DNA from 3 places in the Microbacterium sp. I2 genome. Region 2 is predicted to be linked to each of the others. Evidence: predicted binding sites of a transcription regulator. Region 2 holds the regulator's gene; each other region holds the start of a gene.
The links. Region 2 encodes HspR, which represses chaperone genes until heat shock. Its sites were predicted from a motif close to AAGTTGAGTCNNNNNGACTCAACTT; they were not measured.

Region 1 (2,261 bases), on a different contig from region 2:
GCAGGCCCGCGGCCTCGGCATCCAGGCGGAAGTCCGTCTCGAGCGGCGAGGAACTGCCCACCCGGATGAGCGGCAGGGCATCGGCGAGGCGTCCGATGCCGCGACGCCTCCCGGCCGAAACGCTCGTCGTCAGCTCGTCGATCGTGGCGAGGCGGTCGCGCGGCACGAGCCCTCCGCGCCGGTCACGAGGTATACGGACGATCTGGTCACCGAGTGCGACGAGTTCGCGCACGCTGAGTTCCGAGCCCAGCATGGCCCACGTCGATGCTGCGTCCGTCGTGCGCACCCCGGCGTGCACTCGGATGTTCGCGAGGTGCGGCGCGACCTTGACGCCACGGACGCCTCGCGCCCGGGGAGCTCGTGCTGGTGCGAGCACGCCGATCTCCAGGCGGGTGTCTGGGTCGATCGAAAGGCCGAGATGGACGGCGGCGGTACGTCCCGCGAGGAACGCGTGCGGTCGCATCGCGGTGGCGTACGCCTGAATTCTTCGCTGCTCCGATCGCCGGGCGGCGTCGTGGACGGACAGGTCGGCCTTGGGAACCTCCAACGTCTGGCGCACGCCGTGAAACGGCGCGTCCAAGTCGCTCGCCTGCAGTCGACCGGATGACACACCCCGCGCACGGGCGTCGGCAACGGAGAAGGCATTGCCAAGGCCTCCGGGCAGCGGTGAGGGGCGCGCAGACATGTTGCGACGATGCCGTGCGCTGAGTCCATCCGCCGCGCTCGGCTCCGGGATTGTGAGTTCTCCGCCCGAGAAGGTCGCCTGTGGAGGAGCCGCCGGTCGGGTGCCCGACGACTCGCCTCGAGTTCAGGTGGCGCGACACGCGGGGTGGGTGCGCGGATTCCGCGTGTTGTGGCACTTCGGCGGCGGGTTGGCTTTGGGTGCGAGGTGCCCGACGACTCGCCTCGAGTTCAGGTGGCGCGACACGCGGGGTGGGCGCGGGGATTCCGCGTGTTGTGCCACCCGAAGCGGCAGCGACCGACGGGGCTCATGTTCGTTCTGAGCGAACGTCACGCACTTAGCACTCGCGACCCTAGAGTGCTAATCTGGTCGTAGTTGAGCCGAGGTGGCTCAACTTACAGACCAGAGAGGAGAAACCATGGCCACGTACGACCCGTTCCGCGACCTCGACCGCCTCGCATCGAGCCTCTTCGACACGCGCCGCGGCCCGCGCCGCATGCCGATGGACCTCTACCGCGACGGAGACCACTACGTGCTGACCGCCGACCTTCCCGGCATCGACCCGGGCTCGGTCGACATCGACGTCGACGGCCAGCTGCTGACGATCCGCGCCGAGCGCACGCTCACCAGCGGCGAGGATGTCAAGTGGATCACGCGTGAGCGCGAGGCCGCGAGCTTCCTGCGACAGCTCAACCTCGGCCAGGGCATCGACACCGACCGCATCTCGGCGAACTACAACAACGGCGTGCTGAGCGTCACGATCCCGGTCAGCGAGAAGGCGAAGCCGCGCAAGATCGAGGTCAATTCCGAGGGTTCGGCGCCCGTGCTCCAGGCACAGGAGAGCAACCAGCCGAACCAGGACGAGCCGCAGCCGATCGAGCAGTAGGCGAAGGCGTCACAACACAGGAACGGATGCCTCATCCCCGGGATGAGGCATCCGTTCTGTCGTCTGCGGGCTTCTCAGCTCCGGTGAAGTGACGTCGGCAGCGCGCCTGGTACGACTCGATGCCGCCCACCTGCGCGGGGGTCGGAATGCGCGGATCTCCGAGCTCACCCGGCGCCAGACGCTGGTGGAACGCGGCGTCCGCGCCGCAGACCGCGCACACGGCCGTGAGCTTGAGCACGTCGTCCGCGATGGCCATCAGCGACGGCAGCGGTTCGAACGGGCGTCCGTCGAACGTGACGCACAGGCCGGCGACCATCACCGTCACGTCATCGGCGACGAGTGTGTTGACCGCGTCGACGAGGTCGCCGCCGAAGAACTGCGCCTCGTCGATCGCGACGACGTCGAGCCCGCGGCCGCCCACGCCTGCGACGAGCGCATCGACGTCCGGCACGGACCGCGAGGGCGCGGCGAGCCCGGAGTGCGAGCTGACCTGACCCTCGCCGCGCCGGTCGTCCAGCGCGTGGCTGACGACGTCGACCGACAGCCCGGCGATGCGGGCCCGCCGCACTCGGCGCAGCAGCTCCTCGGACTTGCCCGCGAACATCGGGCCGGCCACGACCTGCAGGCGGGCGGGGGCAGGTGAGCGCATGGGCGGGGCTTTCAGCAGCTCGGCTGCTTCTTGCGCAGCTTGGC
Region 2 (2,261 bases):
ATAGGCCGCGCCGGTTCCCCAGCGGATGTCCATCGAGAACTCGTTCGTGATCTCGATCGGATCCAGTGCCGCCGCCTGATCGCCGATCGTGCCGGCCGCCGATACCTGCGACCCGGTCGGGCCGTCCACGGTGATCGGCGCCTGAATGGCGACCGCGGTGCCCTCGGTCTGGGTGCCGAGGTTGCAGACCAGGGTGCGGCCGTCCGGCGAGATGGTCGACACGGGATCCACGCCCGTGGTCGCGCACATGTTCGGAATGGAGGCGAAGCGGCCGTTCTGCGCCACGAGCGTGGCGGTGACATTGTCGACGGGGTCGTTCACGGGTGCGGCCGCGTCATCGTTCAGATTCAGATGCCACAGCCCGGTCACGACGTCGCCGCTCTTGACCGACGCCGGAGTTCCGTCCACCCACCGTGCGGCGAGCTCGTAGACCGTCGCCGCCTGAGCGGCCGTTGCGGGCAGGAGAGCCATCATGAGCGCTGCGACGGTCGTCGTGACCACCGAGACGGATGAGATGCGGCGTCCTGCAGACCGTCGCTTGGATGTGGAACCGGCCGAGATTCTGGGCACGAAGAGACGACTCAAGATTTCCCCCCTGGGAACGTCACGAGTGCGACGCCGAGATGACGGCGCACTCTTGAATCGTTCCTACCGGGATTCTGAGAACCTTCTCACGAATTTCACCCGGTCCTTCACCCCATGGCGGCGCTGGGCCCGGTCACGCGGTGTCGTCGTCGTCCGCTTCGGCCTCAGGGGCCGCAGGGAGGGGGTGCCGCGGACGCCACACCACGAGCTCCGTGGCACGGCGCACACGAGTCCCGTGACGCAAGGTCACGACCGCCCCGGTCGATCCCGCCGCGAAGACGCGCGCCCCCGGGCGCTTCTCGAGCTCAGCGCGCACGCGCTCCTCGAGGTCGTGCACCCGCCCATGGAGTTCGCGCACGCGGTCCTCGAGCTCGAGGATGCGGGCGATGGCGGGGAGGCCGATGCCGTCGGCCGACATCCGAGCCACCTCGCGCAGCTGCGCGACATGGCGCAGCGAGTAGCGGCGAGAGCCGCCCTGCGTGCGCGCGGGGACGACGAGGCCCAGCCTGTCGTACTGCCGGAGGGTCTGCGGGTGCATGCCCGAGAGCTCGGCGGCGACCGCGATCGCGAAGATCGGGGTCTCGTCGTCGATCTCGTGCTGCTCGCCCATGGTCACCACCTCGCCTCCGGTCTATCGCGTCTCGTCTCGCTTCGCTCGCTCAACGAGCGGGCGTGTCAGCCCCTCGCCTTACTCATGAGGTCGGCACGCGGATTCTCCTTGGGCTCCAGGTCGTGGAAGCGCTGGAGCGCCTCCCGTGCAGCCTCGTCGAGGTGCGACGGCACCGCGACCTGCACCTCGGCCAGCAGATCTCCGGTGCCCTTCTGGGTCTGCACGCCACGGCCCTTGACACGCAGCACGCGCCCTGACGGCGTCCCCGGCGCCACCCGCAGCTTCACGGGGTCGCCGCCGAGGGTCGGCACCTCGATGGTGGCGCCCAGCGCGGCCTCGGTGAAGGTCACCGGGACCACGACCCGCAGGTTGAGCCCCTCACGCGTGAAGACCGGGTGGGGGCGCACTGCGACCTGCACGACGACGTCTCCGTTCTCGCCACCGTCCGGCGAGGGGCGGCCGCGGCCGCGCAGACGGATCTTCTGCCCGTCCGAGACGCCCGCAGGGATCTTGACTTTGAACGGCTTGCCGTCCTCGCCCTGCAGTGTGATCGTCTCGCCCTTGGTGGCAGTGATGAAGTCGATCGTGGTGCGCGCCGTGACGTCCGCGCCGCGGGTGGGACCGCCGTAGCCGCGGAACCCGCCCGTCGGCTGACCGAACCGGCCCGATCCGAAGCCGGCGCCGCCCTGCTGCTGGTTGAACATCGCGAAGATGTCGTCGAAGTCCTCGGCTGACTGGTAGCGCGCGCCGCGGCCCTGGTTGAACATGCTGAAGACGTCTTCGAAGCCGCCGGCGCCACCGGCGCCCCCGGCCGTGAAGCGCGCCCCCGAGCCCATCGCCCGGATCTGGTCGTACTCCTTGCGCTGCTCCGCGTCGGAGAGCACCGAGTACGCCTCGCTGATCTCCTTGAACTTGGCCTCGGCCGCAGCGTCACCCGGATTCGAATCGGGGTGGTACTTACGGGCGAGCTTGCGGTACGTCTTCTTCAGGTCGGCGTCGGAGACGTCCTTCGAGACGCCGAGCACCGAGTAGAAGTCCTTGTCGAACCAGTCCTGACTGGCCATGC
Region 3 (2,261 bases), on a different contig from region 2:
CGCCGATCACCACGAGCGCGCCGTCATCCGCAGCTGCCCGGGCGGACGCCGATTCGTCCAGGAGCAGCCGATCGGCGGCATCGGCGGCCACCAGATCAGGGGCCTCGATGTCGGGCCAGCGGCGCAGCGCGTCCAGCGAGAAGGTCACCGCTCAACGGTAGCCGTCTGCCGTGGCGGCCTGCGGGACGACCGTAGGCTGGAAGACCCGACCCGAGGAGACCTGTGTTCCGCGCGCCCCTGAATCTGTTCCGCACACTGGCGATCGCGGAGGCGATCTCATGGACCCTGCTGATCCTCGGGCTCATCCTGCGGGCGAGTGCGGACCTTTCGATCGCGGTCACGATCGGTGGCGGCATCCACGGTTTCGTCTTCCTCGCGTACGGCGCGACCGCCGTGCTGGTCGCGAAGAATCAGCGGTGGGGTGCCGGTCCGGCGGTGATCGCGATCGCGAGCGCGGTGGTGCCGTACGCTACCATCCCGACCGAGCTGTGGCTCCACCGTTCCGGCAGGCTCGAGGGGCCGTGGCGCCTCGAGCCCACCGGTGATCCCCGCGACGCCGCGTGGCACGACCGGCTCATGCGGTGGTTCCTGCGCCGCCCGTGGACGCTCGCGATCCTGCTCGCGGCCGCCGTCATCGCGGTGTTCGTCATCCTTCTGATCGTTGGCCCGCCCGGCGGCTGGGACTGAGGCGATCGCTCAGTCGCGCGGCGGCAGCTGCTGCAGCGTCCAGGTGTTGCCGTCCGGGTCGTCGAACGTGACGAAGCGGCCCCATGCCTGCTCATCCACACCCTGAGCCTCCACGCCGAGTCCGCGCAGGTGCGCGAGTGCCTCATCGGCATCGGGTACGACGACCTGGATCGTGTTCTGCTGTCCCGGTGCGAGGGTGCTGCCGAGGTTGGTGCCGAAGGCGATGGAGCAGGCCGATCCGGGCGGAGTCATCTGCACGAATCGCAGGCCCTCGTACGGGGTCTGATCGTGATCGGCGTGGAATCCGATGCGCTCGTAGAACTCCTTCGAACGATCGACGTCGCTCACCGGCACGAAGATGAGCTCGATCTTCCAATCCATGGCACTGCCTCCTGTCCGCGGGGCCCCGGCGGCCCTCGTCGCTCACGTTACGCCGCACCCCGGACGTCCGCTGTCCGCGAACGAGGGCGGGAATAGCGAGCAACTCTTGCCGTTGAACTTGATACGGCTGTGCTCAAGTTCGTAAACTTGACACTCCTCCACTCAAGTTCAGGAGAATCGAATGCCCGAAGACTTCACCCCTTCGAACGGTGCCGACGACAGCTCGCGCGCCTTCGACGAGTTCCTCGCGCGCTACCTCGCGGGCGAACAAGCCCGCGCCGAGCGGTCGATCGATCTGAGTCGCTTCCTCGGTGCGCGCACGCAGGACCTGCTGCAGCGCGCGGGTCGTTACGCGCTCGAGCGCGGTCAGCGTGAGCTCGACGCTCTGCACGTGCTGCGCGTGCTGGCATCCGAACCGCCCGCCTCCGACGCGATCGAGCGCATCGGGGCCGACGCACGCGCCATCGTGCGCGCGGCGGAGGAACGGCTGCCGTCCGCCTCTGCGGCGGCAGACGTCGATGGCGCGGTCGTCACCCCGTCCGTGCAGCGCGCGCTGTTCCACGCCTTCCAGGTTGCCCGCTCTTCGGGGTCGACCTACGTCGACCCGGAGCACCTGTTCTTCGCCCTCGTGCTGGCCCAGGACACCCCCGCGGGTCAGGTGCTGGCTCGCGCCGGCGTCACGGCCGAGGCGCTCACCCAGAGCGTGCGCGAGACGGTCGCCCCGAGCGGCGACGCGTCCACCGATGCGGGACCGGATGCCGCGGCATCCGGAACACCCATGCTCGACACGTACGGCACCGACCTCACCGCACGCGCGGCGGCGGGTGACCTCGACCCGGTCATCGGCCGCGCCGACGAGATCGAGCAGACGATCGAGATCCTCAGCCGCCGCACCAAGAACAACCCGGTGCTGGTCGGAGAGGCCGGCGTCGGCAAGACCGCCATCGTGGAAGGTCTGGCCCAGGCGATCGTCGACGGCATCGTTCCCGAGCAGCTGCTCGGCAAGCGCGTGGTCGCGCTGGATCTGGCCGCGATGCTCGCGGGCACCCGCTACCGCGGTGACTTCGAGGAGCGCCTGACCAAGACGATGGACGAGATCTCGGAGCACAAGGGCGAGCTCATCGTCTTCATCGACGAGGTGCACACGGTCGTCGGCGCCGGCGGCGCGGGCGACGGCGGCATGGACGCGGGCA

Region 1: the regulator HspR is predicted to act here: its motif matches at 1,055-1,079, upstream of ACLKM7_RS04390 (Hsp20/alpha crystallin family protein).
Region 3: the regulator HspR is predicted to act here: its motif matches at 1,213-1,237, upstream of ACLKM7_RS00855 (ATP-dependent Clp protease ATP-binding subunit).

Annotation. Positions count from the first base shown of each region.
Region 1 is NZ_JBLWIH010000003.1:44,100-46,360, reverse strand. Features, by position in the region: gene ACLKM7_RS04395 (DUF559 domain-containing protein) at 1-685, opposite strand, end outside; gene ACLKM7_RS04390 (Hsp20/alpha crystallin family protein) at 1,101-1,568, shown strand; gene ACLKM7_RS04385 (thymidine kinase) at 1,600-2,217, opposite strand; gene ACLKM7_RS04380 (MarR family winged helix-turn-helix transcriptional regulator) at 2,229-2,261, opposite strand, start outside.
Region 2 is NZ_JBLWIH010000007.1:89,608-91,868, forward strand. Features, by position in the region: gene ACLKM7_RS05495 (DUF7507 domain-containing protein) at 1-501, opposite strand, end outside; gene ACLKM7_RS05500 (heat shock protein transcriptional repressor HspR) at 719-1,195, opposite strand; gene ACLKM7_RS05505 (DnaJ C-terminal domain-containing protein) at 1,261-2,259, opposite strand.
Region 3 is NZ_JBLWIH010000001.1:184,154-186,414, reverse strand. Features, by position in the region: gene ACLKM7_RS00870 (class I SAM-dependent methyltransferase) at 1-148, opposite strand, end outside; gene ACLKM7_RS00865 (DUF3817 domain-containing protein) at 223-687, shown strand; gene ACLKM7_RS00860 (VOC family protein) at 697-1,068, opposite strand; gene ACLKM7_RS00855 (ATP-dependent Clp protease ATP-binding subunit) at 1,250-2,261, shown strand, end outside.